Regions from separate parts of the Microlunatus spumicola genome, predicted to be linked through region 2. Evidence: riboswitches for the same ligand, from Rfam matches in the RefSeq annotation. Region 2 holds a riboswitch; the other holds the start of a gene.
What was found. A riboswitch is a leader RNA that binds a small molecule or an ion and turns the genes downstream of it on or off. The one in region 2 is predicted to bind cobalamin.
Positions count from the first base shown of each region.

Region 1: another riboswitch for cobalamin. It lies ahead of nicT (Nickel transporter NicT); the one in region 2 lies ahead of ABD665_RS10560 (VWA domain-containing protein).

Region 1 is NZ_BAAAYR010000001.1:207,305-212,771, forward strand. Features, by position in the region: gene ABD665_RS00900 (FAD-dependent oxidoreductase) at 1-24, opposite strand, end outside; gene ABD665_RS00905 (copper resistance protein CopC) at 126-680, opposite strand; gene ABD665_RS00910 (DUF1775 domain-containing protein) at 683-1,429, opposite strand; gene ABD665_RS00915 (hypothetical protein) at 1,553-2,230, opposite strand; gene ABD665_RS00920 (GNAT family N-acetyltransferase) at 2,258-2,557, shown strand; cobalamin riboswitch at 2,606-2,801, shown strand; gene nicT (Nickel transporter NicT) at 2,846-3,940, shown strand; gene ABD665_RS00930 (PKD domain-containing protein) at 3,966-5,467, opposite strand, start outside.
Region 2 is NZ_BAAAYR010000002.1:342,263-347,729, reverse strand. Features, by position in the region: gene cobBC (bifunctional hydrogenobyrinic acid a,c-diamide synthase/histidinol phosphate aminotransferase CobBC) at 1-1,095, opposite strand, end outside; gene cobO (cob(I)yrinic acid a,c-diamide adenosyltransferase) at 1,304-1,918, opposite strand; gene ABD665_RS10560 (VWA domain-containing protein) at 1,918-4,074, opposite strand; adenosylcobalamin (AdoCbl) riboswitch at 4,124-4,215, opposite strand; gene ABD665_RS10555 (PD40 domain-containing protein) at 4,313-5,380, opposite strand.

The sequences.
Region 1 (5,467 bases), on a different contig from region 2:
GCGCTCGAGCGGGCCGTCCGTCATGCCGTCCCTCCGCCCCGAGCAGGTCCTCCCAGGATCGACCCCGGCCGGTCTGGCGTCCATCCCCGACCTCGGACCCGCCCGCCCGGGCGGCCGGACGGTCGTCAGGACCCGGCCGGGTCCCCGGTCCTGCGACGGCGGAGCAGGACGACCGCGACGGCGACCGCCACGAGCACCAGGGCGACCAGCAGGACGACGGCACCCGTCGGCAGGCCGGCGGGCTCCACCGGAGCCGGGACGGCGGGCGCGACGCTCGGTACGGTCCCGCTGCCCGGGCTGGTCGAGGTGAACGTGAACGTCCCGGTCACCGGGTGCCCGTCCGCGGAGGTCACCCGCCAGGCGACCGTGTAGTCGCCGGCCGGGGCGCCGCCCGTCAGCGCCTGCGTCACGGTGCTGTCGACGAGCCGGGGTGGACCGTCCTGGACCTGGCCCGACGGACCCGTGACGAGGATCTGAGTGCCCATGGCGACGGCCGGCTGGTCGAACGTGAGGACGACCGCGCCCGGCGTCGCGCCCACCCGGGACCCGCCCGCGGGGGTGGTGCCCAGGAGAACGTCGTGCGCGGCCGCCGGGCCGGTGCCCACCACGAGGGTGAGCACCGTCCCGACCAGCACGAGCAGCAGCCGTCCGCCGTGGCGGACGCGTCGCAGCGGTGCCACGTTCACGCCGGTGTACCGGTCCGGCGGCGACGGGCGCCGAGCAGGGCGACGACCAGAGCGGCCAGCCCCAGCACCAGTCCGGCCCCGCCGAGGGCGCGCGCGACGCCGTCCGGGCGGGTCGTCGCGGTCGACGCACCGGCGTCACCCGCCGGCGCCGACGCGGCCGGGGGGGAGGCGGCCGCTCCCGGCGAACCCGAGGTGGCCGCGACCACCAGCTCGGGCGCCGGGTGCTCGGGCTCCTCGCCGCCTGCCGGGGTGGGCTGGTCCCACCGGACGACCTCGCCGTCGGAGTAGGTCTGGGTCGCCGGCAGCAGCACGGTCCCGGCCGCGGGGAGCGGGCCGACCGAGATCGCGAACTCCTGGTACTCGCCCGGCTCGATGCGGGTGCCGCGCTCGGCGGTCCAGGTCACCGTCCGGACGGCCTTGGTGAGCGTGGTGCCCTCGGCCTCGACCGGCTTCGGCAGCGTCGCCTCGGTCGTGGCCGAGCGCCACCCGGGCACCGGCCGGGTCGAGACGTAGAGGAACGGGGTGTCCTGCGGCAGCTGGACGCTGACCTTCACGGTCCCGGCGGTGGCGGACTCGTTGGGCACGCGGAACGTGAGGGCGCTGAACGCCCCCGGCGTGGTCGCGTCCGCGGAGACGCGGACGTGGGCGTCGGCGTACGAGGCCGGGACGAGCAGCAGGGCGCCGAGGCCGACGGCGGCGCCGGCCCGGAGGAGGGAGGGACGAGGGGTGGTGAGGGTCTTCACGGTGGGGTTCCTGTCGGTACGAGGACGCACCGGCGGCGCGACGAGGCGCGGCGCACCGGGTGCGGGGACGGGAGGGCGGCGCCGACCGACGGGGTCGGTGGCGCGAGGCGCGGGAAGGCTGGTTCAGGCAGCCGGCAGGAGCGGTGGACCGCGCGGGGCGGCCGCGGACCGGAGGGCGGCACGGCAGACGGCCGGCACCCGTCCGACCGGCTGACCGTCACCCGAACCGCGAGGTGCTGGGTGGCCCAGGGCCAGCCCGGCGGCGATGACGACGCGCTGGACGGTGCGCCACAGCCAGGCCTCGCCGCGCGCCAGCAGCCAAGCGGTGGCGAGGACGGCGACGACGTGCAACGCGGTCATCACCCACGCCGGTGCGCCCGACGCCATGACCATGTCGCCTGCCGCGCAGGTGGGCACGGTCGAACCGACGGCGGCGTGGGCGGCGTGGGCGGCGTGCGTGCCGTGGGTGGCGTACGTGCTGGGCGGTAACGCTCCGGGGGCGCAGGCCCGGGCCACCCCCGCGAGACGGAACAGCTCGTGCAGCGCCAGCTGCTCGGCGCCGAGCAGCCCGACGAGGAGCGGGAGGCGCAGGCGGCGCGCGGTCAGCAGCGCGGCCAGCAGCCCGAGGAGCACCGACGCGACGAGCAGCACCCCGGGTCCGGGCAGCGAACCGCCGCCGAGGACGTGGGCGCCCGTCGCCAGCATTAGCGAGGTCCCGCCGAGCACGGCGGCCCGGACGACCCGCACGCGGCCGCCCGTCGGGACCGGGGCCGCGCCACGCAGCGTCCGCAGCCCTGGCACCTCGTCAGCATAGGAGCCTGGGCGGCCGTGCACGCGGTCGCGACGGCCGACGGCACGACGGTCGGGATGGCCCGGCTGATCAGCGACGGCGGGTGGTACTTCCACGTCATCGACGTCGCCGTGCTGCCGCCGCACCAGCGCCGGGGGATCGCCGACGCGATGCTGACCCACCTGCTCACGCTCGTGCGCACGACCGCCGCGCCAGGCGCGTACGTGTCGCTGATGGCCGACCAGCCGGGACGCCGGCTGTACGCGCGCCACGGCTTCACCGACAGCGCGCCGCACTCGGTCGGCATGGTGCAGGTCCTCGGCGGCACGCCCGACTGACCGTCAGGTCGACCCGCCCGCCTCTGGCCGGGGCGGGCGCGGGCCTGTTAGCGTCGGCCCCGAGCTGGTCGTGCACCACGCGAGTGGTGCCAGGGAACCCGGTGAGACTCCGGGACTGGCGCGCAGCGGTGAGGGCGATGGGTGTGGCGATGCCACTGGGACGACTCCGCGAGGAGGGGTCCTGGGAAGGCGCCACAGCCGTGTGACCCCGAGTCCGAAGACCTGCCGGCTCGTCAGTCCCACCCGCCGCAGCCTCGCGACCAGGCCGCCCGACGAATCGAGCCGCTCGTGCCGCCGTCCTTCCGCACCCCCTCCGGTGCCGCCCGCCCCCTCGCCGCGCCGTCCGGCCGCTCGACGCGGGCCAAGACCCTGAGCCTCCTGGCGGTCGTCCTCGCGCTGCACGTGGTCGCGTTCGGGCTGCTGCTCGCCTTCGTCGTACCCGCCCAGCTGCACGTCGGGGCCCAGGTCTTCGGCTTCGGGCTCGGGATCACGGCGTACGTCTACGGCCTCCGGCACGCCTTCGACCCCGACCACATCGCCGCGATCGACAACACCACGCGCAAGCTGATCGCGGACGGGCAGCGCCCGGTCTCGGTCGGCTTCTGGTTCGCGATGGGTCACTCGACGATCGTGGCGATCATGGCCGTGGCGGTCGCGGTGGGCGCCAAGTTCGTGACCTCGCTGCTCAGCGACGGCTCGGAGGCCCGCGAGACGTTCGGCCTGATCGGGACCCTGACCTCCGGCGGGTTCCTCTACCTCATCGGCATCCTCAACCTCGTCGCCCTGATCGGCATCGCCCGGGTGTTCCTCGCGGCCCGCCGCGACGCCATCGACGAGGCGCACCTCGACCAGCTCCTCGCGAACCGCGGCCTGCTCGCCCGCATCCTGCGGCCGCTGACGCGCGCCATCACGCGGCCGTGGCAGATGTTCCCGATCGGCTTCCTCTTCGGCCTGGGCTTCGACACGGCGACCGAGATCTCGCTGCTCGTGCTGGCCGGTGCCGGCGCCGCGTCGGGGCTGCCCTGGTACGCCGTGGTCGTCCTGCCCCTGCTCTTCGCCAGCGGGATGAGCCTGCTCGACTTCCTCGACGGCGTCTTCATGAACACCGCGTACGCGTGGGCGTTCGCCAACCCGGTGCGAAAGGTCTACTACAACCTCGCCATCACCGGGCTCTCCGTCGCCGTCGCCCTGCTGATCGGCACGATCGAGATCGTGGGGATCCTGCACGACAAGGCCGGCTGGACCGACCCGGTCTCCTCGGCGATCGCCTCGATCAGCCTCGAGAACGTCGGGTTCATCGTGGTCGGCCTGTTCGTCGTCTTCTGGGCCGCCGCGATCGGCTACTGGAAGATCGGCCGCGTCGAGCAGCGCTGGACGCACTGAGACCGACGCTTGGCCGCTGAAGACTTCAGTCGAGGTAGCCGTAGCTCGGCAGGAGGTAGGTCTTCCCCGAGTTCGGGCCGGCCAGGTCCTCGGGCCGGTTGCCCACGTTGACGACGACGGTGAGGCCCTGCGCGACCCAGGCGGCGCGGCAGGCGGTCTTGGACGCCTCGACGGTCACCTTCGGGTCGCGGAAGCACAGGTGGTCGGGCGCGACCGTGTAGCCGGCCGTCCGCAGCTCGGCCAGCGTCTCGCCCGCGTCGGGCGACCGGTTGCCGGCGACCAGGACCTGGTAGCCGTCCTGCTCGGCCCGTCGGGCCAGCTCGAGGACGGCCGGGACGGGGCGACCGAGCGGGGCGCCGAACATCAGCGCCGTGTTCTCGAGGTCGAGCACGATCGCCCGTCCGGGCACCGACGCGCGGCTGTCGAGGTAGTCCGCCGCGCCGTCGAGCGCGCGGGCGGCGTCGGCCAGCCACTGCTCGTCGGTCGCGACGGCGAGGACGTCGGGGATCCTGGCCGTCCGGGAGGCGCCGGCCCCGTCGCGCACCGTCAGCGTGACCTCGTACGGACCGGGCCGGGCGTAGGTGTGGGCCACGCGGGGGACCGAGGCGGTCGTGCCGTCGCCGAAGGTCCAGGCCCAGCTCGCGATCGGGCCCTCGGCGTCCCGGGACTGGCGCCCGTCGAAGTAGACCGTCAGGCCGGGCGGTGACGCCGTGGTGAAGATCGCCTGCGGCGGCTCGTCGGGGATGACGGTCGCCCGGAGGTCGTCGACGTCGGTGACCACCGGCGTGGCCGTGGCCGAGCCGCTGAGGTAGCTGCGCACGCCGACGCTGCCGGCACCCTGCAGGGCGGAGGTCGCGTCGTCCGCCACCACCTGCCAGGTGGAGGGCTCACCGACGCCGGCGCGCCACGCCCGGGCCCGCAGGACCGTGGGGTTCGTCCCGGCGGCCCGCAGGCGGACGCGGACCTTCGACCCGGCCGTGGCGGTCACCCGGGTCAGGAGCACGGTCTCGATGGCGGTCTCACCGCGGTGCACGGACAGCCGCACCTCGCCGGAGCGGGTCAGCACCAGCCGCGCGTTGTAGTCGGTGCCGTTCCGGCGGCGGACGACCAGGCTCTCGTAGACGCCGCTGCCGGTGGGCGTCGTGGTGGTGGAGAAGGTCGCCACCGCGTCGACGTCGCCCAGGGAGACCGCGTCGAGGTAGGCCGACCGGGTGAGGCCCCGGCCCACCTCGAGGTGCGCGGCCCCGCCGGACACGGAGAAGTCCGAGGGCGCCCGCGCCACCGTCCACGCTCCTCCCGAGTCCGCGGTCCCGAGACCGGACGCGACCGTACGGTCGAAGCCGTCGGCGGCCACCCCGCTCACCGCTTCCGCCCGACCGACGCCGACCGGGACGCTCGAGCAGCACAGCAGCAGCACCACCAGAGCCCGGAGCGCCGGCCCCCGCCCCCGTCGCCGCCAGACCGCGGCCTTCTCGTCGGGGGCCTGGTCCAGCAGGCCCGGACCCGTCCGACTCGCTCTCGTCCCGG
Region 2 (5,467 bases):
CATCACGGCCTCGGCGTCCAGCGCCCCGACCATCGGCACGCGGTCGACCCTGCGGCAGAGGTAGAGCAGGCCGGCGCACTCGGCGACCGTGGGCAGGCCGGCCGCGACGGCCTCGGCGATGTCGGCGCGGAGGGCTGCGTTCGCGCTGAGCTCGGTGGCGTGGACCTCCGGGAAGCCGCCGCCGAGGTAGAGCCCGGAGGTGCCCTCGGGCAGGGCCTGGTCGACGAGGGGGTCGATCTCGACCGGTTCGCAGCCGGCCGCGCGCAGCAGCTCCTCGGTCTCCGCGTAGCGGAACGTGAAGGCACGGCCGGCCGCGACGGCGATCCGGGGGCGGGCCGCGGAGGGCGGGTGGACCTCGGCGGCCGGGTCCCAGGCCGTGGCGGTGAGCGGCGGCGCGCCGTGGGCGACGGCGAGGACCGCGGAGAGGTCGACTTGGGCGCTGACCTGCTCGGCGAGGCGGCGTACGGTCTCGGCCGCCTGCTCGCGCTCGCCCGCGGGCACGAGCCCGAGGTGGCGCGACGGGGCCTCGATGCCGGCGTCGCGGGGGAGCACGCCGAGCACGGGCAGGCCGGTCGCCTCGAGCGCGGCGGTGATCTCGTCGACCAGCCGGGCCGAGCCGGCCTTGTTCAGGATGACGCCGGACAGGCGGGTGCCCGGCTCGAAGGTGTGGAGGCCGTGCACGAGCGCGGCGGTCGTCCGGGCCATCCGCGAGATGTCGACGACGACGACCAGCGGTGCGTCGATCAGCCCGGCGACGTGGGCGGTGGACGCGAACCCCTCGCCCCCCATCCGGCCGTCGAAGAGCCCCATGACGCCCTCGACGACGGCGACGTCGGCGGGTTCAGGGAAGGCGGAACCGTGCAGCAGCAGCGGCGCGAGCTGGTCGGCCCGGCAGAGGTGCGGGTCGAGGTTCCGTCCGGGACGGCCGGTCGCGAGCGCGTGGTAGCCCGGGTCGATGTAGTCCGGCCCGACCTTGAACCCCGCGACCTCGAGCCCCTCCGCCCGCAGCGCGCCCATGAGCCCGGTCGCCACGGTCGTCTTCCCGTGCCCGGAGGCGGGGGCGGTGACGACGAGGCGGGGGAGGACGGTGGCCACCGGTGAGCCTGCAGACGTTCCCTGAGCCTGTCGAAGCGGTGTCCTGAGCTCGTCGAAGGCGGCCCCGGAGGGGTTGGCGTCCCCGGGCACTGTGCCCGGAAGCTCGGTACTCACCACGGCAGATCTGCCGTGGTCAGTACCGGACTTTCACGTTTACGTGAAAGTCCTGGGACAGGAGGGGCGAGGGGCTTCGCTACGACGGCGGGGTTCACCACTCGATGCCTCGCTGGCCCTTCTGGCCCTGCTCGAAGGGGTGCTTGACCTGGGTCATGTCGGTGACCAGGTCGGCGACCTCGACGAGGCGGGGGTCGGCGCGGCGGCCGGTGATAATCACGTGCTGCTGCCCGGTGCGGTTGGCGAGGGTGTCGATCACGTCGTCGGTGTCGACCCAGCCCCACTGCATCGGGTAGGTGAACTCGTCCAGCACGTAGAGCGTGTGGGTCTCGGCGGCGAGGCGGCGCTTGATCTCCGCCCAGCCCTCCGCGGCGGCGCGGGCGTGGTCGTCCTCGGTGCCGGCCTTGCGCGTCCAGGACCAGCCGGCGCCCATCTTGTGCCACTCCACGGGGCCGCCCTGGCCGGTCTGCGCGTGCAGCTCGCCGAGCGTCTCGAGGACGGTCTGCTCCCCGATCCGCCACTTGGCCGACTTCACGAACTGGAAGACCCCGATCGACCAGCCCTGGTTCCACCCGCGCATCGCCAGCCCGAACGCGGCCGTCGACTTGCCCTTGCCGTCGCCGGTGTGGACGACCAGCAGCGGCCGGTTCCGGCGCTGCTTGGTGGTCAGCCCGTCGTCCGGCGTCTGCTCGACGCGTCCCTCGGGCATCAGGCGGCCCTTCCCTGCGTCTTGCGGAGGGCGGGGTCGAGCGCCGCGCGCTCGGTGCGGACCGCGTCCACGAGGCTCCCGGCCGCGACCTCGCCGAGCTTCACGTGGTCGGCGCCGAGGCGTACGGCGAGGTCCGCGGCGAGGCCAAGGGTCATCCGGCCGGTCTCGCAGTCGATGACCAGAGCGCTGACGCCGGTCGCCCGGAGCAGCTCGGCGGCCTGGCGCGAACGCGCCACCGCGTCCGGGCCCGAGGTGGCGCGACCGTCGGTGACGACGACCAGCAGCGGCCGGCGGCGCGGGTCGCGCAACCGCTCGAGACGCAGCGTCTCCGCGGCGCGGAGCAGGCCCTCGGCCAGCGGCGTACGCCCCCCGCTGGGCAGGTCGGTCAGCCGGCGGGCGGCGACCTCGACCGAGGACGTGGGCGGGAGGGCGAGGACGGCCTCGTTCCCGCGGAACGTCACCAGCCCCACCTTGTCGCGGCGCTGGTAGGCGTCGAGGAGCAACGAGAGGACCGCGGTCTTGACCGCCGCCATCCGCTTGCGGGCGGCCATCGAACCGGAGGCGTCGACGGCCAGCAGGACGAGGTTGGACTCACGCCCCTCGGTCACCGCGTGCCGCAGATCGGTCCCCACGAGCTGGAGCCGGCCGCCCGGCGTACGCCCGCGCACGCCCTGGTGCGGGGCCGCGGCCCGGACGGTCGCGCTGAGGTGCAGCGGCCGGTGCTCGCCGTCGGGCAGCGTCGAGCCGACGGTGCGCCCGGTCGTCGTCACGGCCCGGCTGCGACGTCCGGCCGTGCCCGTCCCGACGCCGCGCGCGGTGAACAACCGCGTGCGGTAGGCCTGGCCCGGCGCGGCGACCGACAGCGCGACGGCCTGCGGCGCGGGGGCCTGCTCGTCCGGTGTCGACGGTTCGGCCGGTGAGGTGGAGGGCTCCGGCTCACGGTCCTGCGGCTGGCCGTTCCCGTCGCCGGTGCTGCTCGGTCCGTCCTGGGGACCGGGGCCCGGCGGGGTCGCGGGCGGGTCGCCGGCCTGGGCGTCGCCCGGGTCGGTCGCGTCGCCCGTGCCCTCGGAGTCGTCGGGCGCGTTGCCCGGTGGCGGCTCCTCCGGCGGGGGAGGGTCGTCGTCGCCGAGCAGCTGGTCGAGCAGGTCCTCGTCGAGGCCGGGCGCGTCGAACGGGTTGCGCCGGCGGCGGTGCGGCAGCGAGAGCCGGGCCGCGGCGCGGATGTCGGCCTTGGTCACGCGGTCGCGGCCGTGCCAGGCCGCGTGGGCGACGGCCGCGCGGGCGGTGACGAGGTCGGCCCGGAGGCCGTCGACCTCGAACGCCGCGCACACCTGCGCGATGAGCAGCAGCTCGGCGTCGCCCAGCTCGACGTGCCCGACCAGCGCCTGCGCGCGGGCGAGGCGTTCGCGCACCTCGGTCTCCGCGTCGGCCCAGCTCGCCACGAACGTGTCCGGGTCGGCGTCGTACGCCATCCGCCGCCGGACGACCTCGGCGCGCAGCACGGGGTCCCGGGGTGCAGCGACCTCGACGGTCAGCCCGAAGCGGTCGAGCAGCTGCGGGCGGAGCTCGCCCTCCTCGGGGTTCATGGTGCCGACGAGGACCAGGCGGGAGGCGTGGGCGATGGAGACGCCCTCACGCTCGACCGTCGAACGTCCGGTCGCCGCCGCGTCGAGCAGCAGGTCGACGAGGTGGTCGTGGAGGAGGTTGACCTCGTCGACGTAGAGCAGCCCGCGGTGAGCCGCAGCCAGCAGCCCGGGGGAGTAGACGACGTCACCCGCGCCGAGCGCCTGGCGCAGGTCCAGCGAGCCGATGACCCGGTCCTCGGTGGCGCCGACCGGGAGCTCCACGAGCTTGGCGGGCCGGCTCGTGGAGACGACCGGGTCATGCGGTCCGTCGGGGCAGCTGGGGTCAGGGTCGGTCGGGTCGCAGCTGAACCGGCACCCTTCGACCACGGCGACCGGGGGCAGCACGGCGGCGAGCGCGCGCACGGTCGTGGTCTTGGCGGTGCCCTTCTCGCCGCGGACGAGGACGCCGCCGACCTCGGGCGACACGGTGGTCAGCACCAGGGCGAGGGCGAGGTCCTCCGAGCCGACGACGGCGGAGAAGGGGAACGTGCGCGAGGCGCGGGCGGTGCGCGCCGTCGGGGGAGCAGGCATGTGCGGGTAGGACCCTCCTGCGGGTGTCCTCGCCCGCGTCCGTGGGTGTGCCACGCAGCAGACGTCCTGACTTCCGGGGGTCACCCGGTCACAGTGGCGGGACCGCTCCGGAGTCGCACCGGATTCCTCTGCTCGCGCTGCGCCCGATCATGTCACAGGGCTACAGGCCCTCCGGAACCGAAGAGCATGAGCAGGCCAACGACGATCAGGTTCAGCCCGTAGCCGACGTGCTGCAGCCCTACCTGCCGGACCAGACCGGGGCGTAGATCGTCCTCTGAGGCTTGCTACAGACCGTGACCGAGTGACCGTTCTTCGTGAAGCGGATCAGCTGATCTCTGTCGTCGGATCGCTCTCGAACGGCGACGAGAGAGTTCCCGTCTGTTGACCAGCTCGCTTTTTGAGCATTGCCGACCAAGCGCTTCGGGTTCCCTCCCGCTGCCGAGATCTTGAAGACGCTCTTCTCGTCGTCCTTCTCGCGGGAGAAGGCCAGCGTTCGGGAATCGGGCGCCCATGCGGGATCTGTGTCGCGGGAGCCGGACATCGACGTCAGCTGCTTCGGCTCTCGATCCGACGCAAGATCGAGCACGAAGATCGCTCCGCCCGGATACCCAGCGACGTCGGTGTCAGAGCTTCCCCAGTAGGCCAGGTACCGGCCGTCCGGGGAGAGTGAAGGATCGTCGAGCTTGCTTGACGTCGTGTCGAACCTTCTGACGACGAGGCCCTGAAGATCGATGAGCTCGAAGAAGTCGTGGTAGTCGGTCTGGTTCTCAGCCGGCCTGTCACGGCATTGAAGCAGGAGGTGGCCGTTGTCGACCTTGCTGATCGAGACATGGCGCACGTACTTGCAGGTGTCGTTCGCTCTGAAGACGATCCGACCGTTGTTCCCGTCGGCGTCCGAGACGTGCACGTTCCCGCTCGGGTCGGAGAAGTAGACGAGTCGACGATCTGCCGTGATGGTGGGCGTCCCGGCGCCGAAGCCATCAGCGGTCAGCCGTGTCAAGACGCGCCCCGAGCCCACGTCCATCACAGCCAGATACGTCGGGTCCTTTGTCGCTGACAGCGGCACGACAACGGCGAAGAGAGGAATTGGTGAGACGGACGCTGCCTGCGCTTGAGGATGGACGTACTCGTTCCACAGCAGGTGTGCCCGGTTCCACCAGAGCGGCGCGTCCGACAGGAAGAACACGCTTGGAAGAACGGCGGCGAGGACGCCGACCAGGATCTTGCCGGCGAGTGAGGATCTCCGGGGTCGACGTCTTGGCTTTTCGTCAGAGCGAAGACGCGTCAGATCGTCAGCTGTGTCCACGGCAGTCCCTTGTCCCCCAGCCGACGCCGCCCCCGGCGTCGGACGACAGTGAGCGCGTACGCCGGCTGTCAATCCGAACAGTGAACC